2 regions of the Natranaerobius thermophilus JW/NM-WN-LF genome follow, and region 2 is predicted to be linked to the other one. Evidence: riboswitches for the same ligand, from Rfam matches in the RefSeq annotation. Region 2 holds a riboswitch; the other holds the start of a gene.
The links. Region 2 has a riboswitch for cyclic di-GMP ahead of NTHER_RS15330 (methyl-accepting chemotaxis protein). Riboswitches for the same ligand answer to the same signal wherever they lie in the genome.
Positions count from the first base shown of each region.

Region 1: linked by a shared signal. The riboswitch ahead of NTHER_RS12420 (glycogen-binding domain-containing protein) and the one ahead of NTHER_RS15330 (methyl-accepting chemotaxis protein) in region 2 are both predicted to bind cyclic di-GMP.

Region 1 covers NC_010718.1:2,620,926-2,636,028, reverse strand. Annotated here, with positions in the region: gene NTHER_RS12430 (Na+/H+ antiporter NhaC family protein) at 1-147, shown strand, start outside; gene NTHER_RS12425 (methyl-accepting chemotaxis protein) at 698-2,416, opposite strand; cyclic di-GMP riboswitch class I at 2,639-2,731, shown strand; gene NTHER_RS12420 (glycogen-binding domain-containing protein) at 2,817-3,497, shown strand; gene NTHER_RS12415 (hypothetical protein) at 3,497-4,462, shown strand; gene NTHER_RS12410 (sensor domain-containing diguanylate cyclase/phosphohydrolase) at 4,686-6,539, shown strand; gene NTHER_RS12405 (methyl-accepting chemotaxis protein) at 6,532-8,013, shown strand; gene NTHER_RS12400 (cache domain-containing protein) at 8,226-8,930, shown strand; gene NTHER_RS12395 (methyl-accepting chemotaxis protein) at 8,884-10,197, shown strand; gene carB (carbamoyl-phosphate synthase large subunit) at 10,353-13,673, opposite strand; gene carA (glutamine-hydrolyzing carbamoyl-phosphate synthase small subunit) at 13,666-14,865, opposite strand.
Region 2 covers NC_010718.1:2,298,145-2,313,247, forward strand. Annotated here, with positions in the region: gene NTHER_RS11035 (hypothetical protein) at 1-43, shown strand, start outside; gene NTHER_RS11040 (hypothetical protein) at 58-954, opposite strand; gene NTHER_RS11045 (YbaK/EbsC family protein) at 1,181-1,654, shown strand; gene NTHER_RS11050 (ubiquinone biosynthesis protein COQ9) at 1,869-2,624, opposite strand; gene NTHER_RS11055 (GNAT family N-acetyltransferase) at 2,672-3,232, opposite strand; gene NTHER_RS11060 (M28 family metallopeptidase) at 3,384-5,471, opposite strand; gene NTHER_RS11065 (carboxymuconolactone decarboxylase family protein) at 5,778-6,134, shown strand; gene NTHER_RS11070 (IS6 family transposase) at 6,307-7,368, opposite strand; gene lpdA (dihydrolipoyl dehydrogenase) at 7,494-9,251, shown strand; gene NTHER_RS11080 (sigma-54-dependent Fis family transcriptional regulator) at 9,398-11,182, shown strand; gene NTHER_RS15330 (methyl-accepting chemotaxis protein) at 11,372-13,420, opposite strand; cyclic di-GMP riboswitch class I at 13,515-13,599, opposite strand; gene NTHER_RS15335 (N-acetylmuramoyl-L-alanine amidase) at 14,055-15,103, shown strand, end outside.

The DNA of each region.
Region 1 (15,103 bases), 320 kb from region 2:
CAAATCTTGCTGGCAGGTTCACTTGCTGGAATTTCGCCACTCACAATAATCCCGAACTTGCACTACAATTTCTTAATGCTCGGTTGTGTGCTTTTGGCAATATATTTAGGTATACCTAATTTGAAACCTTCAGAAGATAGCGCTTAGTGAACACCTACAGACTAAGTTAACGAATACAGCATTTAGCTAGCGAATTACATTTAATTAGCGTATACAGTTGATTAACTTGGTATAACTTGTATAAATCAATGAGTTACAACAGAGAAAAGGAATTTTAAGAGCAATAAGTCCGTACTAAAAGAAAATTAGTGCGGACTTATTATAGTGCCAGGTAAAAACGAATCTACTTATAAAAAGGAGGCATTTTAAGATGTCGAATTTAATAAATAGTTATCTAAATAAGAAAAAATTAACAAAACGCATATTATATTAATCGGAATTGCTTTGTTTTTAATGATAATGTTAATTATTTACACAAAATTATGTGCACTCCCATTCTGAATAAGTCTAGGAACATAATCTAATTTATTAACATATTTAAATGTTTGTTAAGGGTTTGTAGCCTTTTATGTAGATTGGGCTGTTCAATTAACTTTGAACAGCCCAATTAAATGTAAGTGTCATCATTCTTATTCCTACGGCACACATAAAATCGGAGCACGGAGAAAAGACCGTCAATATCGCAATATGAGTCTTATTAATACGAAAACTTATTTATTTCTTCTTGCATTTCTTCAGCTAATTTTGTCAATTGTTCACTGGCTGAAGCGATTTCATCCATACTTGCAGTTTGTTCTTCCACAGTTGATGAAATTTCTTCAGTACTTGATGAGTTTTCTTCAGCTATTGAAGACAGGTCTTGTAGTGCGTTTATAATCTCTTGTTTCTTATTATTCATTTCTTTTCCAAATTCATTGAGTTCGGATAACTGACTTTCTACTCCTTCTATGGCATTAGAAATTCCATCGAACTTGGAACCGGTTTCTTCCACATAAACACTTTGTTCTTTTATTATTTGCTTTACATTTTCCATTGTTTTAACTGCATCATTTGCCTGTTTATTTAACCCATCGATATTGTTCAAGATATTTTCTGAGTATTCATTTGACTTTTCTGCAAGTTGTCTAATTTCGTTAGCTACCACTGCAAAACCTTGTCCATGCTCGCCTGCCCGAGCAGCTTCAATACTGGCGTTAAGGGCTAATAAGTTTGTTTGCTCAGCTATATCTGTTATGTGACTACTTGCTTCTTTAATCTCTTGGGTTCTTGAGTGAGTTTTTTCAATTACTTCTGTGATTTCTTTGATGGCACTGTTAGTCTCATTTGTTTTTTCGTGCAAGTTTTTAACTGCTTCAGTACCCTCTTCTTTTTTATTGGTTACTTCTTCAATAGCTTGATTTAAACTATCTACACAGCTCTGTTCTTTTTCAATGATTTTTCCAAGTTCTTCAGTAACATTAGAGCTTTGATCTGTTTTCTCGGCTTGGCTGGTGGCACCTTGAGCAATTTCTTCTACTGCCTTTGAAACTTCATTAGCTGCACTGGTATTTTCTTCGGCGTTTGCACTTAATTCCTCTGCCGAGGAAGTGACCTGGTTTGATTTATCATTAATATTTTTAATCAACTGTACAACTGCTTCTTGCATGTTCATCATGGCTTTAGCCATTTTACCTATTTCATCTGAACGTTTTAAATAACTATTAGTATTATCTTCTTCACTTGATGATAAATCTAATGTGGAAAATTTATCTAACAAAGAGGTCAACCCTTTAATTGGCTTAACAATTTTATTGATTGCAATATAAAAGAGTATTAAGGCGATAATAATTATTATGGAAGAGAAAAAAATAAAACTCATATTTCCTTGATTGATCAAGTTATTGACATCATCAATGGGCACACCTGTGAACCAAATACCGATTTCTTCACCTTCGGGATTTTCTATAGGAGAATACATAACTTCATGGGGGGTTCCTAAAATTTCTATTTGACCAGTAAACCGTTCTCCTTCTTCCAAAACAGTCTGGGATACTTCTTCATCAACTTGAGTTCCGATTGCCCTTTCTCCTTCACTATCTGTAAGATTACTAGCCACACTGGTGTCACCTTTGAAAATAGTTGCTACAGATCCGGTACTTTCTTGGATATTATCTAAAGTTCCTGTCATTTCATCTGCAGTTACATTTCCTTTATATAATTCGTCTCCTAATATATGCCAATTTCCGCTAAAGTTGTTTTCAACGACTCTTAGTCCCATCTCATGGTCTCCCTCTAATTTATCATTAACTGTGGTTTCTACTATATCTTCGATAGTATAGTTATTTAATAGTATTAGGGCAACTACCATAATAATTGTCAAGGCTACGACTCCTGATATTAACCTGTTCTTAATACTTCTTTGGACTAACTTTTTCATATTTTTCCTCCCTCCTTATAATTTGGTATATATTGTCTAATATTGTCTGGTAATATTGTACTTTAACTTTAAAATTATTTCTATAAAACTTTTCTCTTATGTTTTATAGAGTAGTGTGGAAAAATAATACAATAGTCCTAAAGGATTTTGTCTATTTAACTAGAAAGTTAATAATAACAGAACCAATATTACAATATTTTAATTTAAAATACTATAATTCTTTCTTGAAAATGGCAAACCTGCCGTGAGGTGGGGGCGCAAAGCCACGAGTCTTTTGTTGACAAAACGTCAATAAAAGACAGTCGGGTTGCCAAGGAAGAAGTAAGCAGAAGCTACTTCTTCGTGAAGTAGCTTTTTTTAACCTAAACTCTCAAAGAAGTAATTCTAAGGAAGTGATAATGTGGAAGTTACTTTAAGTTTAGATAAAGATCCCAATATTCCGATAGAATATGTTGAAATAATCGGAAATTTCACTAAATATCAAAATAGTTTGCTAATGGAAGAAGATAAAGACTGTTGGTTAAAAACGATAAAACTGCCACCGGGTGAACATTTGTATGCCTTTTTAATAAATGGAAATTTGAGACTTAATGATCCTAAAGCTAATATTTATATGCTAGACAACGATGATCAGATTTGGTCAGTCATAATAATCAATGAACGAGGGGAAAGGTTGTACAATAACCAAAAATATAGTGTCCATATTGAAGAGTATAAATTATCCTCAGTAATGTCCGAAAAACCAATAAAGAATCATAAAAGGCAGTATGATAGATTTTTGGATCAAAAAATTGTTGCCAGGTTTTTGTTTACACAAGTTACTGGACTTCATTCGATTACTACAGCATGGTATACACCTCAAGGAAATTTATTTCAAGTTAGTGAAAACTATCTTATTGAAACTAATTCTAAAGAAACTCAAACAAAGATGTTGTGGTTTTGGTTAGATTTGAGAAATTCAAAGCATCAACTACCCTGCGGGTTATGGACTTTAAAATTGTTTGTGGATGGAGCATTTATTTTAGAAGATAAATTTCAATTATTAGAAAAAGGTTATTATTCTATAAGGGGGGATGTTTAATGACTATTATTGAAGGAGGAGGTAGGTTAACAGGGTTAGTTACAGAGAGAATTCAATCAATCCAGCCCCAACAAACTCAAGAATCAAAATCAACAGATAAACAGGTTGATGATCAGCAAAATACACAAGCAAAAGAAATTCAAAAAACACAAGAAGAGGTAGAAACTAAAGATACGAAGACTAATCAAGAAGACAAAGGAGTTATCGATACAATTACTACTCGTGTTAGAGAAGGGGTTGAAACAGCTGCTGATACTGCTAGAGAAACTGTAAAAACAGCAGTATCGGTAGGAGAACAGGTTAAAGATGGCATAGTTCAAATTGGAGAAACTGTTCAGGAAACAACGCAAGAAGTTACAGAAACTATTCAGGAAACTAGAGACAATGTTAAAACTGAAGTAAATAAGACAGCAGAACAAGTTGAACACAGTTATGATGAGATAAGGGAAAGTGCTACAGAAATACGAGATGTTGCTGGTGAAATGAGAAGTTCAGCTAGAGATATAGCTTCAACGGGGGTAGAAACTGCAGTTACTGTTGGTAAAGATGTTGCCAAAACTGCAGGAGCCGTAGCTCGAGGAGTAAATCATGTGGCAGAAGGCTTTAAAGAGGGGGATGGTGTTGTAGATAGAGCCGTCGGGGTTTACCAAGGATTCCAAGAGTTTTCAGAAGTTAAAGAACCATTTAATAGAATTCCTGATACAATTAGCAGTGGACATGCCGAAATAGAGAATCATATTGAGGATATTGAAAGTAATTACGAGATAGTTAGAAACGAAGGGGAAAATGTTAAAGAAAATACAGTTTCTATTGGAGAAGATATAACCCAAACTGCTTCAACAATCAAAGAGGAAATGGTTTCTGGTGGACAGGAATTTGCTTCAAATATTCAGCAAGGAGCTGAAGATGTCTATCAAATAGTCTCGGGAAATATAGGCGGCTCTTTCTTGTCACAAAAAGCTTGATTGATATCTTATGATTTTAACCAATATTGTTCAACCTGATTCGGATTATTCGGGTCAGGTTTTTTTTTGACTGTATGATGCTAATTTAAACTTTAGTAAGAATATTAACAAGTATTAATATTTTAGAAAATAAATGTTATAATAAATTTATGGGAATTTTCGACAAATTTTAACAAAAAATTATTGATTTAGTAAGATTTATACGTGGGGGGGGGCTTAGTATATGAACGACTTAAAAAGCGATGTTAATAGAATTACTGACCACATAAATAAAGAATTGAAAGTAAAAGAACAGGCTATAAATTCGTCCATTAATGCCATTGCCTTTACGGATTTGGAAGGATATATCACTTATGTCAATCAATCCTTTTTAGATTTGTGGGGGTATGAAGAAGAACAAGAAATTTTAGGCCGGTCCGCTCTGGAGTTTTGGAAAAACATTGACAAAACCCAAAAGATTTTGGATGAGCTTTTTGAAAAGGGGACTTGGGTTGGCGAATTGATTGCCCGAAAAAAAGATGGAGAATTGTTTGATGTTCACTTGTCTGCCTCTTTAGTTGAGGATGAGCAGGGCAAGCCTTTAAAATTAGTGGGTTCTTTTATAGATATTAGTAAGCAAAAACGGGCAGAGGACAAGCTTCTTCGGGAAAAGGCTAGGTATCAGGCTTTAATAGAAGAGCAGTTAGAGCTGGTGTGCAGGTGGCTTCCTGATACCACTTTAACCTTTGTTAACAAATCTTATTGTAATTTTTTTGGTCAGACAAAACATGATTTGCTGGGAAAAAAGTGGATAGAGTTTGTCCCTGAGCAGGAAAGAGATAAAGTTTGGCAAAAATATCAAAACCTTACGAATAACCCCAGGGTTCTTTCATACGAACATCAGGTTACCGGTGCCGATGGGAAAGCTTATTGGCAGCACTGGATTGATTGCCCTATTTTTAATGACATGGGTGAGCTAGTTGAATTTCAGTCAGTAGCCCGAGATGTTACTGTACGCAGAAATAAGGATGAAAAAATTCAGTACTTAAGTTTTCACGATAGTTTAACTGGACTGTATAATCGTGCTTATTTAGAAGGTGAACTAACTCGCTTGGATGGTGAAACCCGAAAAGGAAGTAGCAGTTATTTCCCTATTAGTGTGATAATGGCAGATTTAAATGGACTTAAAATGATTAATGATTCTTACGGCCATCATGTTGGTGATGAAATGTTACTAAAGGTAGCTCAGATTTTGCATGAATCATGTGATGAATCATCTCGTAAAAAAGCTGAAATTGCCAGGTGGGGAGGAGATGAGTTTGTAATCCTACTCCCGGATATTACGGATGAAGAAGCTAGGGACATATGTAAGGTAATAAATTATAAATGCAAGGGTACTTATGTGAAAAACATCCCCCTCTCTCTGGCAGTGGGTACGGCAACTAAAGAGAGTATTCAGGAGGACATGATGGAAGTTCTTACTAGGGCAGAAAATGATATGTACAAGTTAAAACTGGCCGAGAGCCGAAGTGCCCGAAGCGATGTTGTGAATGCCCTCTTAAAAGCCTTAGAAGCCAAGAGCTTTGAAACAGAAAGCCATGCCCGGCGCATGTTGATGATGGCACGAGAAATTGGCAAACAAATTGGTTTATCTCATTCAGAACTGAACCGGCTAAACCTTTTGATAACCCTCCACGATATCGGTAAAATCAATATCCCTGAAGAAGTGCTTACTAAAAATGGGACATTAAATGAAGACGAGTGGACAATCATGAAAAAACATCCCGAGATAGGTTACAGAATTGCTATAGCTACTGAAGAATTTGCTCATGTTGCCGAAGAAATCCTGTCCCATCATGAACACTGGGATGGTTCAGGTTATCCCAGGGGATTATCAGGGGAGGAGATCCCCCTTCTGGCCAGAATTGCTGCCATTGCCGATGCTTATGAAGTGATGAGTAATGGTAGGCCTTACAAAGAGCCAATGGGTGAAAAAGAAATTGTCGCTGAATTTAAGCGATGTGCGGGAACTCAGTTTGATCCAAAATTGGTTGAAATATTTCTAGAGCTATTGAGGGGGGGTAACATTAATGAATAATTTAGACAAGAAAGCTAATTTATTCACAGTGGTTTTGGTAGTTGTTTTTTCAACATTTTACATCATGGGACATGTGGCTTCATACTTTGAGGGTGATCGGAGTAATGAAGAAATAATTATATTAATTGGAGTAACATTAATAACTTTAGTTATAGTGGGTATCAGGTTTTTTTTAAATAGTAACGACTTATATATAAGATATATTGCCTTGATAGGAATTTTAGCTTTGTATGTAATTACAAATTATTTTGGCTTATACAGTATTACTTTTATGACCTTGTGTCCGGTATTATTAATAGCTGTTGTATATCAAGATAGGAAGTATGCTTTAATTTCTGGTACTTTATCTGCAGTAATATTGATTTTCTATTACTTTTACAATCAATATAATACGCAAACATCGGCAGAATTAATAACTGCTATACTAACTATGGTAGCGTTTCTAATAGGAATATTTTTTGTCACTAAAATTGCCAGCGAATCTAAAAGTGAACTTGACATAGCTGTTAAAAGCCAACAGGAAAAAACTGAAGACTTAACTAGGGTGGTAGAAAAAATTGATAACACAAGCGATAGTGCCCAAGAAATTTCTCAAAAAGTTAATAGCTACATAAGTGATGTTTCAACTGCCATGGGTGAAGTGAGTTCTGGTATTGATGAGGTAGCCCAGGGAGCCCAAGAAAATGCTAGTACAATTAGCGAAACCAAAAAAGCAGTTGAAGATATATCTAAGTCTGCTCAGAGTGTGGCGGAATCGTCGGAAACCATTGCCGATAAAAGTTCGACCGTAAGATCAAATGTAGAGACTTCTAAAAGCTATGCGGAAGAAACTTTTAACCAAATGCAGGTGGTTAACCAGGGAAGAGAAGCTACTTTAGAGAAAACTCAAAAAACTGTGGATTCAATTGATAAGGTTAGAGAATTTGTTGATAAGATTGATGAAATTTCCGAGCAAACCAATCTATTATCACTGAATGCATCAATTGAAGCGGCCAGAGCCGGTGAAGATGGCAAAGGCTTTGGTGTGGTTGCCGATGAAATCAGAAAACTGGCTGAACAATCAGCACAGGCCACTGACGAAATTAGAGAAATAACCAATGAAATTGTTCAAAACTCCCATGAGGCCAAAGAAGCCACTGAAAGTGCTGAAGAGCCAGTAAATAAGGCTTTGGATCTATCTCAAAGTGTTAAAGAGAAAATGGAGGAAGTGGTTAATTCAATCCATGAACTAGATATAGAAATTCAGAGTGTGGCATCAAGTGCAGAGGAGCAATCGGCGTCAATAGAAGAAGTTGAAGCTTCTATGGACAATATTAGTTCAACTTTAGAGCAAACATCTTCAAATACCGAAGAAATCAATGCATCTACCCAGGAACAGGCAAGTAATGTGGAAAACATTAAAGATGATATTCAAAATCTAGAAGCAGTCATATCAGATCTATCCCAGTTGTCAAAAAGTATGGATGTTAAGTGAAAAGTAATTAAAAATTATATCTATTAACTAAAATTTAATTGAACTTGTGAAATTAATAAGTGTCTAAACTAGCAAACAGGCTTCTATTTGATCAGAAGCCTGTTTTTTGTAAAAACAATATTTGTTATTAATTGGGTTTTTATGGTATAATCAATTCACTTCTTAATTTAGACAAATTTAGACAAATTTCATAAAGGAATGGGGGGACCGTTGTGTTAAAAAAGTTGAAACTTAGTCATAAGTTGTTTATGATGTTTATTATAGGGATTATGATTCCTATAATAGGTCTATCTTTTGTAGTTGTGACTAATACACTTCCATCTTTGAGAGGGTATGTTAGAGGTGAAATAGAAAGTCAAGTTCATTTAGCAAATGAAGAAATAATGGAAGTAGTTGATGAAACAGCAATTTTGGTAGAAAGTCTTGCCAACTCACAAACAGAAATAGATTATGATGAACAAGAATTAAGAAATATGTATAGCAATATTTTGGATATGGATAATTATGAACATATTATGAATGTTTATGTAGGATCAGAAGATGGGGAAATGTTAATAGAACCAGAACAGGATTTAGGAGAAGATTACGACCCAAGAGAAAGGGTCTGGTACGAAGGGGCTATGCAAGATGGTGAAACTTTCATAACAGAACCATATGAAGATGCTGGAAGTGGAGACTATACCGTGACAGTGTCATATCCTTTAGAAGACAGTGTTGTAGGAGCTGATATTAATTTAGGATTTTTATCTGAGTACATACGTGAAATCAGTGAAGAGTATGTTGGCTCTGTATATATTGTTGATAGAGGTGGAACTATAGCTGCTGGTACAGAAGGAGAATCTAATAATGATAGAATAGAGACGTTAGTTGATGATTATTTGGAGAAGAGTATGGGAAGAAAAAGACAAGGTCATTGACACAGATGATCATTATCTAGGCAGTTTGTATCTTGAAGAATTGGACTGGGTTTTATTTTATGATGTTCCCCATGAAGCTGTTTTAGGGGATGTTGAGTTCACTCAGGCCGTAATAATGACTGCTCTGATATTAACAGTACTAATAGCTTTAATAATGTCTTATTTTGTCAATAGGGTAGCTGGAAAACCAATTGCAGAACTTACAGAGCTTATTAGCCGATTAGGTGACTATGATTTCACCTATAATGATGATGCTGAATCAATGAAATATCTAAAGAGAGGCGACGAGATTGGCGATATAACCAGAGCCGTGACAGGTATGCGACAAAATGTAGCAGAATTACTTCAGGGAATTGAACAAAAATCAGAACAAGTGGCTTCTTCCTCTCAAGAATTAACTGCTAACAGCTCAGAAAATACCAATGCTGCCAATGAAGTTTCCCGGGCAGTTGAAGATATTGCCAGTGGAGCAAGTAATCAGGCTGAAAGTACAGAACAGGCTTCGGCCAGTACTGAGGAATTGGGCAAAATTGTGGAGAAAGAACAAGCCCATGTCAGGCAGTTAAATGAAGTTGTTGAAGAAGTAACTGAATTGAAAAATCAGGGTTCACAAGCCGTTGAACAGTTGACAAGCAAGACTGAAGAGAGTAATTCTTCAGCACAAAACATAGCTAGAATCATCAATGAAACTAAAAATAGCGCCGATAACATTGAAAAAGCCAGTAATACCATTAGAGATATTGCAGAACAGACCAATTTACTGGCATTAAATGCCAGTATTGAAGCAGCCAGGGCGGGTGAAGCAGGATCAGGTTTTTCCGTGGTGGCCAATGAAATCAGGAACCTGGCGGAGAACTCCAATAAATATTCAGAGGAGATTTCACAAATAGTTGCCGATTTAATGGATAAATCTAATACTGCCGTTAAAACAATGGATGAAGTTAGTGGAACAGTCAAAGAACAGACCGAATACGTGAAAGCAGCCGATGCAAAATTTGAAGGAATTGCAGAGGGTATCGAAAAGGTTAGACAAGTTGTTGAAAGTTTAAATGAAACCGGGTCACAGATGCAGGAAAAGAAACAAGAAATCATAGATACTCTTCAGAGTTTATCGGCTATAGCTCAGGAGAATTCCTCCAGTACTGAAGAGATATCTTCATCGGTTGAGGAACAGACGGCGTCCATGGAAGAAATAGCTCGTTCTAGTGAGCATTTATCCAAGTTAGCCCAGGAAATGCAAGAAGAAGCCTCTAAATTTAAATACTAATTGGAGAATTCGTCACGCACTCTCGTGCCTTTAGTTATGAGAGGTTCACACAGGATGAACTGGATTTAAGACATTAAGATAAGCCCCGGGGCATATCACATGTAGCTAATAGCTCTTATTGATATGCTTCCCGGGGCTTTTGTGTTTAGGGTGTTTTAGTTAGATAATTCTTTTAGATAATCTTGCAGGGACTTAACTTGTTTAGATTCGCCTCTATCCAGGGATTCCATGGCTGTCAATAGCGCACTGGCTGTATCCAGGGAGGTGAGACAGGGAATTCCGTTTTCCACAGCTGCCCTTCTGATTTTAAAACCATCCCTGGCTGGTTCTTTGCCGATTGTAAAGGTGTTGATTACGTAGTTTATTTGTCCTTCTCTAATTAAGTCAATAATATTGGGGCTTTCATCAACTATTTTGGGAACCTGTTCTACATCTATTCCCTGGTTGCGTAAAAACTCTGCAGTTCCAGAAGTGGCAAAGATTTTTAAGCCCAGCTTTTGAAATCTCTCTACTAGGGGACGAACTGCTTCTTTATCTCGATCGGCTACTGTTACTAAGACACCGCCGTTCAGGTTGATACTGAATCCACTGGCCAGCATGGCTTTATACAATGCGGTGTTCAAATCGTAGTCAATTCCCATAACTTCACCAGTAGATTTCATTTCAGGTCCCAGGCTGGTATCAACTCTGGTTAGCTTGGCAAAGGAAAATACAGGAGCTTTCACTGCATAGTAATCAGGTTCAGGCATTAAGCCGGGTTTATAGCCTTGATCTTGGAAACTTTGTCCCATCATGGCCTTGGTAGCTATTTTAACCATGGGTATTCCCGTGATTTTGCTGATAAAGGGGACAGTTCTGGAGGCTCTGGGGTTTACTTCGATGACGTAAACTTTTCCGTTGTATACCACATATTGAATGTTAATAATTCCTTTAATATTCAATCCTTTTGCTAGAGCTTCGGTGTAGCTGACGATTTTATCCCGAGTGATCTCATCCAGGGACTTGGCAGGGAACATGGCCATACTGTCACCGGAGTGTACACCTGCACGCTCGATATGTTCCATGATACCTGGGATGATTACGTCTTGACCGTCACACACAGCATCGATTTCAATTTCCATGCCTTGGAGGAATTGATCTATTAACACTGGATACTCTGGTGAAACTTCTACAGCCCAGGTCATATAAGTTTCCAGATCTTCGGGGGTGTAAACCACTTCCATGGCTCGACCACCCAGGACATAAGAAGGCCTTACTACTAGGGGATATCCTAGTTCATCAGCTATTTCTTTTGCTTCTTTGGTAGAAGTTGCCGTTTTACCTTTAGGTCGGTCAATTCCCAGTTTATTCAGAAGCTGATCAAATTTATCTCTGTTTTCTGCCCTATCCATATCTGAAACACTTGTTCCTAAAACTTCAGCACCGTCATTTGCTAAAGGTCTAGCCAGATTAACTGCTGTTTGACCTCCAAATTGGGTGATAACTCCCTGGGGCTTTTCCTGGGCAATGACGCTATTTACATCTTCAGTGAACAAGGGTTCAAAGTAAAGTCTATCTGAAATATTGAAATCAGTACTGACTGTTTCCGGGTTATTATTGATGATAAGGGATTCGTAACCCAAATCCTTTAAGGCCATGACGGAATGAACGGAACAGTAATCAAATTCTACACCCTGGCCGATTCGGATAGGGCCTGCTCCTAAGACCAGTACTCGTTTGTCGTGGGTCGGTTCAGAAGGAGGTATAGCTTCATTTTCTTCATTATAAGCCGAGTAGTAATAAGGGGTATTGGCTTCAAACTCTCCTGCACAAGTGTCCACCATTTTATATGCAGGTGTAATATTGTGTTGCAACCTGATATTTTTAATCTGTTCTTCAGTTAAACCTGTACTTGCGCTGATCATGGTATCTGAAAGTCCAGCTTCCTTGGCTTCTGATAGGAGTTGTAGCTGCTGGTTCGAGCTCGAAATCTTTTTTTCTACCAACTTTTCTTCTATTTCTTCAACATTTTTTTCATCTGATTCTGCTTTGAATTGACTCTCTAACTGGGAGAATTCCAATTCGTAAGACACGATGTTTTTTAACTTTTGTAAAAAGAACATATCAATTGAAGTCAAATCGTGTATATCTTGTAATGAAATTTGCTTTCTAATGGCTTGTAATAGCCAGAACATCCTTTCATCGGTTTGTTTTCCGAGTTGCTTTAAAATCTCTTCTTGTCTAAGTTCTTTGTCTACTTCTTGAATGCTTTGATGTAGATCGTCCAAATCAATTTCAAGGGAGCGGAGGGCTTTTAAGAAAGCATTTTCAAAATTTCTCCCAATTGACATGACCTCTCCCGTTGCTTTCATTTGGGTTCCCAGTTGCCTGTCGGCCAGGTCAAACTTATCAAAGGGAAAGCGAGGCAGTTTTAAGACCACGTAATCCAGGGAAGGTTCGAAACATGCCGAGGTTTTTCCTGTTACCTGATTGTAGATTTCGTCTAAGCTATAACCAATGGCTATTTTAGAGGCCACTCGAGCGATAGGGTAACCTGTAGCTTTAGAAGCCAAGGCACTGGACCTGCTTACCCTAGGATTTACTTCGATAACGTAGTAATCATTGCTGTGGGGGTCTAGGGCAAACTGGATATTGCAGCCACCTTCAATTTGTAATTCACCTATAATTTTTAGGGCTGCCTGGCGAAGCATTTGATGTTCTTGATTGGTTAAAGTCTGGGAAGGAGCAGCCACTATGCTGTCACCGGTGTGGACACCTACAGGATCCATATTTTCCATATTACAGATAGTTATACAATTCCCTTTTTTATCCCTCATGACTTCGTATTCTACTTCTTTCCATCCAATAACACAGCGTTCAACCAAAATTTGATTGATTAAGGAACTTCTGATACCGTTACTGGCAATTTGGCTGAGTTGTTGTTCATTTTGGGCAACACCGCCACCCGTGCCTCCCAGGGTGTAAGCTGGTCTAACTATTACCGGATATCCAATATTCTTTGCAAAATCTTTGGCTTGATCTACTGTAGAGACAATTTTACTTTCAGGAATGGGTTCTCCGATATCGTTCATAGTAGTTTTAAACACATCTCTATCTTCAGCTTTTTTAATGGAACTCATGGTGGTTCCCAAGAGATCTACTTCGTATTTATCTAAAATGCCACTGTCTACTAATTCCATGGCCAGGTTTAGACCAACCTGTCCCCCCATAGTGGCAATTAAGCCGTCGGGGCGCTCTTTTTCAATGATTTTGATAATGTAGTCTTTTTCTAAAGGTTCCAGATAAACTTTGTCGGCCATGTTGGTATCCGTCATAATGGTGGCTGGATTGGAATTTACCAGAACGACTTCTATACCTTCTTCTCTTAAGACACTGCAGGCCTGGGTTCCGGCATAATCAAACTCTACAGCCTGGCCAATTATTATGGGGCCTGATCCGATTATTAAGACTTTATTTAAATCATTTCTTTTAGGCATGAGACTGTTCCCCCTTGTCAGTGTGATTAGCGTCATCACCTTGATTAATTTGGCTAGCACTAGAGATGTCACTTTCTAAATACTTGTGGCCTAAATATTTGCGACTTTGATAGTCTTGGACCAGTTTCATAAATTTATCTATGGAAAGTTCAGCTTTCTCTTGCTGGTCTCCCAAGTCTAATAACCCCGCCTCGGGGTGGAATTGGACGGAGAAAACAGGTAATTGTTTGTGTTTAATTCCTTCAACTGTCTGGTCATTTAAGTTGATATGAGTGATTTCCGTGTTAGCTGGGACTGTTTCACTTGATATGACATAACCGTGGTTTTGAGAAGTGATATTAACCGTATCTGTTTCCAGGTTTTTTACGGGATGGTTTATCCCTCTATGGCCAAATTTCATTTTGAGTGACTCATAACCAAGAGTGAGTCCTAGGAGTTGATGTCCTAGACAGACTCCCATGAGAGGAATTTGGTGTTTCAAGACCTCGTTGATGGTATCTGTCAGTTCCATTATTTCTTGGGGGTCTCCTGGCCCATTGGATAGTACAATTCCCTGGGGAGCGTAACTGAGAATGTCTTCTGGTGGAGTGTCATGGGGGAGGACTATGACGGTTGCTCCTAGGTTGTTAAGAGCTTTTAGTAGACTATGCCTGACCCCCAGATCGAGGAGGGCTATGCGGTAGTTGTTTCCTGGCAGTACGTAAGGTTCTTGGGTAGAAACCTGTTCAACCAGGTTGGTTTCTTGGATTTCATAATGACTAGAATCGTTGTTAACAGATTCATGGGAATTATCTTCACAGATAATCCAAGCTTTCATGGTACCCTTTTCTCTAATGTGTTTTGTCACTTTTCTGGTGTCGACTCCGGTAATTGCTGTGACTTTACAATTTCTGAGATACTCTGCTAATGGAAGTTCTGACTGCCAGTTACTCGGGTGTTCACAAATTTCCTTGGTGACAATTCCCTTTAAATACGGCCTTTTCGATTCGAAATCCTGTTTGTTAACTCCCTGATTTCCAATTAAGGGATAGGTAAAGGTAACTATCTGATTGCAGTAAGATGGGTCAGTCAGGACTTCTTGATAACCTGTCATTCCGGTAGTAAATACTACTTCCCCAGAAACAGTAACTTTGTGGCCAACAACCGTTCCTTCAAATTCAGTACCATCTTCCAGTATCAGTTTATCCGGCATGTAAATTCCCCCTTGTGATAATCCTCAATTGTGATAGTCTTCAATGACACATTGATTTTTTAGTCTTTAGTTATTGTTCCTATAAACACAGATATTAAATCTGTAAGACAATAAAAAGCTTCCTATAGCTTTGCCTGTATCAGCTAATAGGAAGCGGTTGAGGGCTTTATTTGGGCCGAATCATGATTATGTTACAAGTACGATACCGTAAATTCGTAAACCATGACACAGTTACACA
Region 2 (15,103 bases):
ACTGGTAACTTATATATATGATCGCTATGTTTTCATCGATTAGTAGAATTACTTTAACTAGTAGGGCTCTAACTCCAACTCCTCTTCTTGATCTTCCCATCTGATTACAAACTCAATCACCTCATCCTTTTTCAAAGGATAGTCCATATGATTATCAAAGGAATATCTACCATTTTCATCCAGTAGAGTCTCTTGACTACTTTGTGAGGTTGTACCGCTTCCATCACCATGTTTATTATAAAAATATTTGCATCTTATATAAGAAAGATCTTCTACATTATCATTTAAATATTGGAGATCAAATTCATAATAACCATAAAATTCTAACTCATCATCTTCTTTGTTATTAGTCCACTCATACTCATAGAATTCAAATTGTACTTCCACTTCCCAGTTATCACCGTGTCCACGAAAAATTTCTTCTTGTATATCATGCATTCCGTAAAATACTGCATCTCGCAATTGTTCTAATTCACTTTTTATTTCAATATTATCAAGTTCAACTGGATCATAGAGAATAAAAACATTTTTAGCACTTGCTAGTTTATAATCTTCATCAAATAAATGGGCAAACTCGTCTAATTGTGACGGTGTAACATGGTAGTCCATGGGGAATGATTCCATGCGATCAGCAACACTTTCAAACTCGTAAACAAATAAATGATTTTGATGTTCTCCAACTTTATAAGATTTCATCCTAACAGCTGAACCTTCCCACATTACTTCCTCTGTTAGTGGAGAATCTAGTTCCACTTCTTGCAGTGCTAATCCTTTATCTTTTATACTATCTTCAACTTTTTCGTGGGTTAATAATTCCAAATGGGAGTTTTCCACGTCTTGATTAATGCTTTCATCATTATTCATGCATCCAGTAGCCGCAATCAAAATGCATATTAAAAAAGCATAATGTATTCCAATCATAGTATACCTAATTTTATTTTTAGATTTCCTCACGGTTCCACCTCCACAAGATATAGTTAGCATTGCATCTTATTTTTCATTTTTCATCCTTTTATGTTTATGCAAATTCATTATAAATTGCCATGGTCACCACCTTCATTGTTATAGTTATTACCAATATTGTACTCATCGTTATTTCGATAGTTATTGTTTTATGTTAAAATCAAAACAAATATGTGAATAATATAACTTTTAAATATTTTACAAGGAGTGACTCGAGATGTTACAAGCAAAGGATAGAGTTAAGGAATACATCAACTCATTAGACTTGGATCTACAAGTCATTGAATTTGAAGAAGGCTCAACCAAAACAGCTCAAATGGCAGCAGATAAACTTGGAGTAGCAGTAGGACAGATTGCTAAATCAATTTTATTTAAAGCTGATGATGAGCCAGTATTAATTGTCACCAGTGGAGACGTTAAGGTACATACCAGTTCATTAAAAAAGGTTATAGGAGCCAAACCTAAAATGGCTAAACCTGAAGAGTGCTTGGAAATCACTGGATTTTATCCTGGTGGTTTATGTCCCTTTGCTTTGAAACAGCCTATCAGAATCTTAATTGACAAAAGCATGGGAAGGTTTGAAAAGGTTTATGCCGCAGCTGGCTCAGCCGATACTGCTGTCCCGATAACAATAAATGACCTTTTAACTGTAACTGGTGGAGAATTGGTGGATGTTTGCCGAAAAGAATAATTAAGTTGATTGGACATACTCCCACAGCGAAAACAGTGAGCTTTCTGCTGCTGTTTATCGTATGAAAAAGAGTTTTACAGTTATCTACAAAGGAAATAACAGCTTATTAAAAAATGGAGCCTTACTGGTTGTGGCTCCATTTTTACTTCTATAAAGGTATATTACTATAGTCCTACTAGATCTTAACTATATTTTTCCTAGCCTTATACAGGGATTACCAGGCCTCTTTTAAGTCATCCCCTTCTAAAAACTTATCCTGACTCATATGGTCCCTAATTTCGTCATTTATGGAAATATATACAGAATTAATAGGAGCTGTTTTACTCTCACTGGTGAAATCAACTAAAAAATCTCCTGCATAGTAGTAAACTGTATGGGGGGCAATCTCCCCTCCGTCTGCAATATGAATATCTTGATCTGTCATATTATCAATATCTTCATATGTTGTTTCTCCAGCTTTTATATCTCCGAAAGAATCTACCGAGACCATAGTAACTCGAGCATCATCTTCAGGTCTTCTAGTCCATATAACTAAATTTTCCTCAATTTGAAAAATCCCTTCTGGATTATCAACTTCAATATCTTCATATCTCATGAAGTAGCCGCCGGCAAAGCCGCCGCCACTGTCATACTCCCCAAAAAGGTCAATAATTTCGTGATGTTTTTTATTAAACAACTCAATGAATTTATCTTTTCCCAGATAGTCTGCCAGATCTTTATCAGAAACGTCTTCTGGAGAAGTCGTTTCATCATCATTTTCATCTTCTTTAGCTTTATCTTCTTTATCTTCGTCCTTTGAATCTTGTTCTTCATTCTCGTCATCTTTAGCTTCTGCTTCCTGTTTCTCTTCCTCTTCTTTCATTTCATTTTCTTTAGTCGGTTCTTCGTCTATTTCCTGATTACCACAGCCAGCCACCACTATACCTAGAACAAATACTAGTAAAGCAAAGATTAAAGCTAGTTTCTTCAATAGTACCACTCCTTTTACAGTTATACTTAATACAATTATACTTAATTCTAAATGTATTTTATTATTTGGCTATCGTACTCAAATTCACTGGCTAATATATCCATGTAAACATCATCATACTTATTACCTCCGATGATGTAGGCCTCTCTTCTTCTACCGATTTCTTTAAAGCCACACTTTTTATAACATTGAATTGCTCTATCATTAAATGAATGAACCCTCAAGTAAACACTGTTTAAATTAAGGAGATTAAAAGCGTAGTCGAGCAATAAATTGACGGCATCTACTCCATAACCACCATCCCAACAATTTTTATCACCAATAAAAATTCCCAGCTCAGCTGATCTATTTATCAAATCAACATTGTGCAATCCACAATTGCCAATTAATTCCTCAGCATCTTTTTTAACTACGGCAAACTGATAACCATCTTTACTCATCTGCTGAAGCATTTCTTTTTCTTGTTGTTCTGAAAAAATCTTATAAGCAAAGGATAAATTAATTGATATTTCCAGATCATTTACCCACTCGGTATATTTTTCATAATCCTCGGGATTAACAGGTGAAAGATAGACTTTCGTGCCAATTAACTTTTTATAGTAATTCATATTAATCACACTCCAAAATAAAGCTATTATAATTAAATTCTGTAACATCTTGGGAAATCCTGCTGGTATTAGAATTAATCATAGTTTTTTTACAAGGCTGTATTAAAGTAGAATCTTGATAACTAAAAATCTTACAGTATCAACAACATTATTAATAAGTGATAGTTTGATTGTTACGCCTGAGCTCTATAACTTCCTGTGACATAAAGTGAGGCGCGATTAAATAAATTAGTAAAACATAATTAATCAAAATCAATAACATCAATAAGGGCAATCCATCCAAATCAGTTACTTTTTTAATCAATGTAAATATCAATAAGGATATTCCTAGTACTATTAAAGGTAGCACGTATTCTACATAACTAAACTGAAGAAAATTGGGATATAAAGCATTATAGTAGTGTGAATAATTGTTAATCAGTAAATGAACATTACAGAAGTACAGTACAGCTGAAGTTATAATTATTTGAAATCTGGTAATATACCAATTAGAAATTGCTGCGGCTATTACACTGGGAATATAATAAAGCCAGGTCCAGAAAAACATTGCCATTACCGAAGGTATAGCCAAGGCCAACCCGTTAAGCAGTATAAAAGGATCAAGGCTTATCTCCTCTGGCAGCTGCCATGTATTATCGAGCTGATAATGCATGGAGTGAAGAGCCGTAGCAAAGATAAATACAGTTACTACTGCTAAAGTTATTAATACTGATTTTTTAGCATTTTTACCCCTAGTTACAGGAACAGCAATTGCTAGGCCGGCCAGGGGGATTAAGGCAATTGACGCGCCTCCCCGGATTTCCTTTAAAACATCCTGTTCAGTTATAGTCTCAAGGGCAGCTTTATTGTACTCTACCAATGTATTTAGTTCGTCATGCTCTAATTCCAAATCACCGTGTCTTATTTCCAAACCATCTTTATCAGTTTCCAGATTGGGGTCACTTAGTTCGCCTGATAGGGATACTGCAATCATCCCACTATGTCTGAAGACATGATGAGAACCCACCATAGTCTGATGGTCCTTTTCAACATCAATATTAAAGTCATCCCCAACATCAGCCATTTTTCTCATCAATCGAGCTGATGGCATTCTCTCGGCCCTGGGGCTTTCAAAAGTATTTACATGCAACTGTTTTTCACTATTTTCACCGTAAAATATATTTTCTAGATAAATGACTTCTTTTAGTTCCCCGGGAAAAGGTGAATCATCCAAGTATTCCCGGGATCCCATATTACCTAATTGTTCTGCATTAAATGCTGCAAAAACTACAGTTTTATCTGGCTTAAAATCTGACTCTGTTAATTCTCTGATAGTTTCTAGCATAATCGCTTGAGGTATAACACTTTCGGAAACTGCTGGATCATAATTACCTTCTCCATCTCGACCATAACCATCAAGGGAAACTGCTAACATAATGTAACCATCCAATAATTCATCTTTGCCAGGCATTACTCCCATAACATTAGAAGCTGCAGCCTCTTCATCAATTTCTAAGGGGATCTCAACATTTAAGAAACTTTCATCTTGACCTTCCACCAGTTCTTGAAACAGTTTTGGAGTAACTCCAATTTTTATAATACCGCGCGAATGAATAAAAGTTTTTTTCTCCCCAATTTCTAAATTGCGTTCAGATATCATATCCTCCTCTTCAGGGTATATCACAACTTCTGCCCCTTGATGTACCAACCACTTATCCATTTCATATTCATCATAACCCCGTTCTTCAAAATCAGAACCATAATAATCAACCAACACCGCACTTCCTTCTAAATCGTCCCGTATCTCAAACATCTGTTGATATTCTTCAAGATGCTTAAATTCTCCCTGATAATTTCCACCTGCACTATAATCGTCCTTCCGCGGCCGATAATCTGTCCTGTAATCTAGTTCCTTTGTTTCATCTTCTAGTTCGATTTCAAAAGTAGGTTCACCACCCCATCGAACTAGGGGTGTATTAATTTCATGTTGATAGCCTTCAAACCTGGGATATCCCAGGTCTTCTGGTGATTTAAGACCATATTCCTTAAACTTATCTTCCAAGTACTTTACGGTTGTTTCATTTCCCTCAGTACCCACTTTTCTTCCTGCCAATTCTTCATCTATTAAAAAGTCTAAATGATACTCCATGTTATCGTGGTAATTAGTTCCTTCCTCTCCTTTAGCTACAGATGAGTTAGAAACAATTAGTACAGGTATAAAAATAATAGTTATAATTACATAAAATGAAAATTTTCTCATATTATTCCCCCCAGCTATTTTTTTCCATAATAAAGATTTGACTTTATACTACGATGGTATTAGTTTTTTGTCAATAGAATTTTCTGAATGTTTGGGCGCTATAAAGAATGACCTGAATTTTGACACGTGTCAAACCAAACCGTCAGCTAACCGTCTAATATTCGACACATATTTATGTCCCCTCCTGCGGTCCTTCCCATCATAAAGGGATTTCTGCCTTTTACCAGGATTGGCACGAATTTTGCAACTATTTAATAATGATGTTTTTTTATCAAATCTTGATACTAATTTCACTAAGGAGGGGTTATAATGAACGATCCGAAACAATTATTAAACGAATTTATGGAAGGTCTTCAAAGTTTTGAAGATGAGGCACCTGAACAAACTCAGGCATTTATGAACCTATTAGGAGCTTCCTACAAAGATGAAGCTTTATCAAACAAGACAAAGGAATTAATCAGTGTGGCCATCGGTGCTTATAACCGCTGTGAATACTGCATCGCTTTCCACGTTTATAAAGCCCTTGAAGCTGGAGCCACAAAGGAAGAGATTTATGAATCAGCTATGGTTTCTGTTGCTTTCGGTGGTGGACCATCCATGGCTTACTCCGTCACTTTGGTCAAGAAATCAGTAGAAGCATTTTTACCTGAATTTCAAAGCTAATCAACACTGGGTAGCCATCGTGCTACCCAGTACTTTTGCTAATTCATTCCGTTCGTTTTCATGAATTTAAACAAGGTTAGATAATAAGACTTCTAGATACATTATATTGAGTCTGTTAAGTTGTTATGAAAAATAAGCTCATTTGCTCGCAAGATTTCAAAAGATTTGGCAGTCAAGCGGCATTATTACTATGTAAAAGCCAAAAAGTCCTATTACGATTAGAGTAATTAATCCCAGCAACTTGAGCAGGAGTAGACTGATTCAAAACATTGCTTGTCCTAACAAAGTTAAAAGCAAACACAAATACCGCAATCAACTTGTTGGCTGACTGGAAAGAAGCAAATCCTCTGCGTTGCTTAACCCAGCTTTTGAAAATCTGAAAAAAAGATTCAATTAAGTTATTAGAGATATCATCTTGAAAAGACTCGACTCTGATGTGATTAGAGTTTGGAAACAGAACTTTAATTGGAGCATTGTAAGCCCAGTATCTATCTGTAACGATACTATGAGGCTGTCCAAAATGTTTCTTAGCATAGTTCAGCACTTTAAAAGCAGCCTGGCTATCTCTGTAAGGAGATAGATGAAATGCAAGCACAAATCTAGTTTCAGCATCAATAACAGTCCAGGCGTAGAATCTTTTGCCTTTAATTTTAATTACAGTTTCGTCGACATGCCACTCATCAGAAGAGTCAAGATCTATTGGCTTTAGATATCTAGAGATATAAAGAAACAGAGGAGCAAACTTTTTAGTCCAGTCAGCAATAGTAACATGAGATACTTTAATTCCTTCACAATCAATAAGGAACTGTGAGACACCTCTAGTAGAGCTACCATTGATAAAGTACAGGTAAAGAGCTCGAATAACAGTATGAAGAGAATGTCTCATGTTAGAGAAGTCTACTTTGCCGTCAATATCAAGTTGCGAAGGTTCAGGAATACTTTGAGGTTTAGGGACATAGAAAGAATGATTACAGCTTTTGTCCCAACACCTCAAATTAGAATAAAATTCATAGTCGTGATGTAAAAATGTAGCTTTACCGCATTTAGGGCAAGAGGGATATTTACGAGGTTTATTAGGACCTCTTTTATCCCCGCCTTTAGAAAGTGTCTTAGGTGCAAACTGACTAAAACATTCTTGACATTGATACTTTTGATGACCATGATTATCAAAACCAAACCTATAAAACTTGTCAGAGCAGTTATTATTGCATCTAGGGCATACAACTTTAGTCATGGATCAGTCTCCTTTCTCCCGGAGGGTTTTGATTTCTGTCTAAAACTATCTTAACTCCGGGACGGAGACTGATTCAAATATCATATAACTTAACAGAACTATTATATTATACAGGAGGTAGATTTATGGATTTTTTAGTTAAAATTCCAAAATTGAATCAAAAAAGTAACCAAGTCACGGTATATCAATGGTTCATACAAGAAGGGGAAGAGGTCAAATCTGGAGATCCGCTTCTAGAAGTGACATCGGATAAAACCAATGTGCGAGTTGAAGCTGAAGTTAATGGAACAGTAAAAGAGATAATGGTTTCTGAAGGGGAAAAAGCAAAACTCAATCAAGCCGTTTGTAAATTAGAAACAACTGAAACAGTGTCAAAAGATAAGCCTAAAAGTTCACCCAAAGATAAAGATACATCCAAGACTAGTGGTTCAGATGAATCTCAATTTAACTACTTTGGTAGCTTACTTGGCAAAAAAGAACCCGAAAAAGAAAGTAAAGAAGTTGATTTATGTATCTTAGGAGGGGGACCCGGAGGATATACAGCAGCTATCAGAGCTGCCAAAGCAGGTTTATCTGTAGCTCTCGTGGAAAAAGACAATTTAGGAGGAACCTGCTTAAATAGAGGTTGTATACCAACAAAAGCCCTTATCCAATCCGCTAATCTCTTAAGTCAAATAAATTCTGCCGAAAACTTTGGAATTACTACTGATGCGGTAATAGGAGATTTTTCAAAAGCAGTTTCTTATAAAGATAATGTAGTTACTACTCTAAAAGATGGAGTTGCAAATCTGTTAGCCAACAACCAGGTTTCAGTCATTTCTGGTGAAGGACAACTCAAATCATCTACTGAAGTGACAGTTGAAGCTGACAATAAGATAGTAAATATAACAGCTAAAAATATCATTTTAGCAACAGGGTCAAAACCTAAGCTCCCTCCAATTGAAGGAATAGAACACGAAAATGTTTTAACCAGTACAGAATTACTCAATTTAAAGGAATTGCCATCAAAAATGGTAATTATCGGTGGCGGCGTTATCGGTATGGAACTATCATTTATTTTAAATAAATTCGGTGTTGATGTGACTGTAGTAGAAGCAATGGACCATATCCTGCCTTATATGGATAAACAAATTGGTGAAGAAATTAAAATCAGTGCCGAAGAACAAGGCATCAATATTATTACAGGAGCTTTTGCAAAAGAAATTTCTCAAGTTGAAAATGGCGGTCTAATGATCACCTTAACTAAAAATGAAGAACAATTAAAAGTTTTTGGTAACCAAATCCTTGTGGCCATAGGAAGAGATTTCAATACTAAAGCTTTAAATGCAACCGAGCTTGGACTGGACACAACAAAACAAGGTGCTATTCAGGTGGACAAACACCTAAAAACAAGTCTAGACAATGTATATGCCATAGGTGATGTGATTGGAGGTTATCTCCTGGCCCATGAAGCTTCTCATGAAGCCATTGTTGCCGTTGATAATATTCTCGGAATAGAAAAACAGATAAACTACGATAATATACCATCGGCTGTGTTCACTGATCCTGAAGCTGCCCAAGTAGGATTGACTCAAAAAGAGGCCAAAGATATGGGATATCAGGTTAAAACAGCTGAATTCCCCTTTTCTTCCAATGGTAAAGTTTTAACGACGCAGAAGCTGTCCGGATTTAGCAAATTAGTTGTGAATTCTACAGATAACGTAATTTTAGGGGGTAGCCTGGTTGGAGTAGGTGCTACTGAACTCATCCATCAAATTGCAATAGCAGTAACTAATCAATTAACAGTAGAACAGTTAACAAACACAGTTTTTGCTCACCCCACCGTGTCAGAAACAATTTTTGAAAGCTCTTTAGCTTTTTTTGGAGAAGAAATCCATGGTTAATTTTCTAAACCAAAACAGGTATTGATTAAAATTTATCGAATAATAATTATGAATCTATTTACAGTTACGCTGAAAACGAGCATCAACATTAATGAGCATTAACATTAAATTGATCCGATTCACCACTTATAGAGGGGTGTATATTTATGGACTTTTCCAATCTGACAGTTTTAACAGCAGGGGATGCAGTCATTAAAGATATTTCTATTGTTTCACCTAGTGCCACAGTCAAAGAGTTAAATGAAATTATGCTGCTAAAGAAAAAAGAAGAAGTACTGGTGATGGAAAATCAAGCTATAGTCGGTGTGATTACAAAAAACGATTTAGTAAAAAACTTAGCAACAGGAATAAAATGGGATACTGAAGTAAAATATATCATGACACGTAATGTCATCCGCTTTAAAGACCACGAAGATTTAACTGGAGTTCGGGACAACATGCGATTTCACGGTATTAAAAGAGCTCCTGTTTTAAATGAAAATGAGGAATGCCTTGGCTTGATAACTGTCAAATCTATCTGTGACGCATTTTCAAATAGACTGTGGCATGTGGTGGATTACCTGCAAATGGTTTTAAATAATCTCAATGAAGGTGTATTTATTCTCTCGAGTGATGGAGAAGTCCTTTATCAAAATAATGCACTAGCCGGTATTCTAGCAACTCAGTCCGCTCAATCTACTCAGCCCGAGATTCCAAGGGAATTATTACAAAAAATCCAATCCGGAAGTGGAGGAGATTTCGTATACCATCTGAATAACAAAGTTTATTCAGTTAATGTAGCACCTTTTCCATGTAATGAGTCCGAAGAAAATAAATTAGTCACAATCAAGAATGTTACTCACATAACGGAACTCCAAGAACAACTAAGCCGAGCCAATAGTAAACTAAACTATCTGGAAAATACAGTCAGTAAAATTTCTCAAGAGCATTATACTTTTGGTAACATTTTTTCTGTTAGTCCAAAAATGGAACATGTAATTGAACTGGCAAAACAGGTAGCACCAACTAAAGCCACAGTCCTCATAAATGGTGAAAGCGGAACAGGAAAAGAATTACTGGCAAATGCCATTCATCAACACAGTGATAGAAAAGACGCTCCATTGATCACTATTAACTGCGGTGCTATCCCTGAAAATTTAGCTGAAAGTGAGTTCTTCGGATATTGTTCGGGGGCTTTCACAGGGGCAAAAAAAGAAGGTAAACCAGGGGCTTTTGAAATAGCGGATGGAGGGACTTTATTTCTCGATGAAATAGGTGATCTCCCTCTTAATATGCAAGCAAAATTACTAAGAGCACTACAAGAAGGTTCCTTTTACAGAGTAGGAGGGATAGAACCTGTCAGTGTCGATGTCAGAATTATAGCAGCTACTAACCAAAACCTAGAAGAACTGGTTCAGAATAATCAGTTTAGAGAAGACTTATATTATCGAATCAATGTAGCGAATTTAGAACTTCCACCGCTAAGAGAAAAAACCGAAGACATTATGCCCCTAACTAAAAGATTTATAGATCATTTTTCCCAGGTTCACGGAATTGAGATTACAGAAATCGAACAAGCTGTTATGGATACTCTAGAGGAATATCACTGGCCCGGTAATGTAAGGGAATTAAAAAATGTAATAGAAAGACTTGTGATCTTTTCAACACAAGGCAAAATCAGTATCAAAGCGCTCCCCTCTTATCTACATCCAGGGCCAAAATTTGGCAGTCAAGATCAACAACAGTTACATGAACAGCTACACAGACAGCATTCACAGGATGATAATTTCAGTAATAAAAGTAATTCAGAAAGTAAAATTGATGAGCTTGAACGAAAAACCATTCTTGATTCCCTAAAGAAACATTCTTTCAACAAAGCTAAAGTTGCCCGTGAATTAAATATTCCCCGGAGTACACTTTATTATCGCATGAAAGTTTTAAATATAAATTAATACTTTCAAAACCGCATAATTTGTTCACTACCGCATAATTTCACTACCGTATGATTTCACTACCGTATGATTTGTCTCACTGAAGATTTTACATTAATAGCACTACGCAGTATAACAACGCCATAAACATAAATAACTGCAAAAAGGAGCCTTACAATAAGGCTCCTTTAAACATTGGTAGTGGTAGGATTAATACTTAAACTTAGATGCTTCTTCCTGCATGTCCTCGGCCAATTTGGCAAGTTGCTCACTGGCTTTTGCTATTTCATCCATTGAAGCCGTTTGCTCTTCAACTGATGATGATATCTCTTCGGAAGAAGATGAATTTTCTTCTGCAATAGCTGATAAGTCTTGTAAAGCTTCGATAATCTCATTTTTCTGGGTTTGCATGTCACCACCGGTATCTTGAAATTCTTCGGTTTTTTCTTTTATCTTATTTATTCTTTCGGCAATTTCCTCAAACTGTTCTTTGGTTTTACTTACATTTTCCCGCTGATTATTAACCGTTTCTTTGGTCTCTTCCATATTGTTAACTGCACCTTCTGCGTTATCTTTCAGCCCCTTGACTGAGGATAATATTTCTTCGGAGTGTTCGTTGCTGCGTTCAGCCAACTTTCTGATTTCGTCTGCAACTACTGCGAAACCTTTTCCATCTTCTCCGGCTCTCGCCGCCTCTATACTGGCATTTAAAGCCAACAGATTTGTTTGTTCAGCAATATCCTGGATAGTACCACTTACTGACTGGATGGTATCTGCACTTTCTTTTGTTTTATTAACTACTTCCATCATTTTATCCGTTGCTTCATTTACTTTTTGAGTATCTTCAGTCAAATTTTCTACGATTTCAAAGCCTTTTTCTTTATGATTTGTCACATCTTTTGTTATATCAATTAATTCTTGGACACTTTTCTGGTCTTCATCAATTATTTCTCCTAGTCGTTCCGAGTTATTTGAGGTTTGTTCTGTTTTTTCCGCCTGATTAGCTGCACCACTGGCAATATCTTCAACAGCTTTTGATACTTCATTAGCTGCACTAGTATTTTCCTCTGTATTAGCACTTAAATTTTCGGAAGAGGAGGCTACCTCATTGGATTTTTCTTGTAATTTTTTAATTAGAGAGACCACATTGTTTTGCATAGTAGCAAGGGAATTAGTGATTGTCCCAATCTCATCGGATCTATTCATGTATTTGACTGCTTCATGCCCTTCATCAAAGCTAAAATCATAATCGGCTAATTTATTGATTATATGTGTTAAATTTGAAATTGGCTTCGTTAGTAATTGTTTAAAAATAACCATATTTGTCCCGATTAACAATAAAATTATAATTGCTATAGCTGCAACTACTATTTGATTAAAAGTATTAATCGGTTCCCTGATTTCATCCATACTGATCATGCCACCGACATAAAGATCTTCCCACTTTTCAAATGTTATATAATATTCTTCGCCCTCTATATCCATGCTGGTTTCTCCACTTTGATGTTCAAAAATATAATCCTGCAATTCTTGATATGGCATGGGTTGATTAATCATATCTTCATTAGAATGTAGGCTATAAGTACCTTGATCGTTAATTGCAAAGACAAGCCCTTCTTCACCTAACTCTGCATTTTCAGCAATCGATTGCGCCTCTTGATCAACGAATTCGTAAAGCTCTTGCAGTTCATCCACTTCAATACCGATTTGAACGATACCATCTTGATCCTGTCTGGATACTCCTATGTATTGAAACATAGTATCGTCTTGAGCCCTTTCTTCCGCCTCCTGGACAAGGACCGCATCTTCTTGGTCAATTAAATCAAGAAAGGGTTGCGTTTGTTCACTTTCACTAAAATCTAGTCCTATGGCATCTTCAAAACTACTATATTGGATTATGCCTTCTGAATCTGTTACATGAACTTCATCAACTCCTAGCGTTGCCCTTAACTCCTCCATCCCATCCTGGGATAAATAATCTGGATGTTCTTCAATTAATGTTGCTGCAGCCCAGGTGTCATCCAAAAACTGATCTTCCATAATATCCATTAACATTACATTGTTTTGACTGGCAGATGTTAAACCATCAACCACTGATTCCATCTCACTCTCTGCATTGTTAGTCATCAAATCAATTACAAGATCTTCAACATTATTGGATAATGTATACCCCATTACCACAACTGCTAAGACTGTGATAATAATTAAGGGTATTAACATCCTCCACTGCAAACTAAGACCACTGAATAAGTTTCTCATAATTACTCCCCCCCATTTGTGTTTAAATTTTTGCTGATTAAGTATTCCAATAAAATAAAAGCTGCTCCAAAGAAGAGCAGCACAAACCCCTTTCCTTGGCAGCCCGACTGTCTTTATAATAATCGTAAAGACTCGTGGCTTTGCGCCCCCACCTCGCGATAGGTTTGCCTTTATCAAGATTCTATTCTATTAAATAGTCATAAAATAAACTATTTTAGTTAATATTTTAAATTCTAGTTAATTATTATCTTTCCTCTGAGACCTGAGCACTAATTGTCTAATTTTTTCTATTTTTGTCTATTTTTATCGAATTTATGGATGAAAAACTTATAGCTGCCATTATCTTGGTTTTTATAGTAATTACAGGTGATTAGCCATTTGCTCCCGCAAAAGCTAAGAAATGTATTATAATATTTTATAGCCACGTGTTTACATAAAATGTTGTACCAATTTTTCACTGTAATATCACACCCGGGGCCACTTTTTAAGGTTCATAGCTTTAAAACCCCTATGCTCTACCAAACATGGATAGCTCCCCAGTCCCCTGGCGAAAGTTCATTTAATTTCTAACGGACCTTCCAGAGTAAGACCTAATAATTTCAGAAATCAAAATGAGAAAGGAGATTTGTTAAAAATGAATAAAGTTAAGCTAGGCCTTTCTATGTTAGTCTTTCTCACTGTTTTAACTATGGTAAGCGGTGTGTTAGCAGGACAGGAAGTTAAGGTGTTTGTCGATAACGAGGAAATAAACTTTCCAGATCAAAACCCGTACATAGACCAAAACAACAGAACTCAAGTTCCAGTCAGATTTGTCAGTCAAGCTCTAGGAGGATATGTTGAGTGGCATAGTGATAGCCAAGAAATTGAGATAAAATTGGGGGACGATCGATTAATCTTAGAAGTAGGTATCCAAAATTACAGTTTAAATGGACAGGCACTGGATATGGATACAGCTCCATTAATAACCAATCAAGGCCGGACTATGGTTCCACTGAGGTTTGTTAGTGAGGGACTTGGGGCACAAGTTAATTGGGTAGAAGAAGAGAATTCTGTTTATATTTCACAGAGGGAAAATAATCACCAAATTGAAGATCTAGAACAGGCTGAGGTAACCGCTACTACATTAAATGTAAGAACTGGCCCAGGACTAAACCACGCACCAATCCATCAAGTTCATGCTAATGAAACTTATCCAGTATTAGAAGAAGTTTCGTATGAGTACGATAATACTCATCATGAATGGATGAAAATCAATTTACCAGAACACAATGAAGTAGGATGGGTAAGTAGAGACTTTGTAAGATTGGCTGATGATAATGATGGAGTAACCGAGGACACGAACAAGCAAGAGGGACATGAAGGATCACCCTTACAAGGTTTTAAAATAGTTATTGACCCGGGACATGGCGGAACTGACCCTGGAGCAGTTGGGCCTACTGGGCTAACAGAAAAGGAAGTTGCTTTAGATGTATCCCTGAGGGCAAGAGATCTACTTGAGGACTTAGGTGCTGAAACATACCTTACTAGGTATTCTGATATTGATGTAACACTATATGACAGAATCAATTTGGCTAATCAAATTAACGCCGATATTTTCATAAGTGTTCATGCTAATGCAGCATTAAATAGATCTGCCCAAGGAACTGAAACTTATTACTCTTCACAAAGAAGTCTTTACGACTA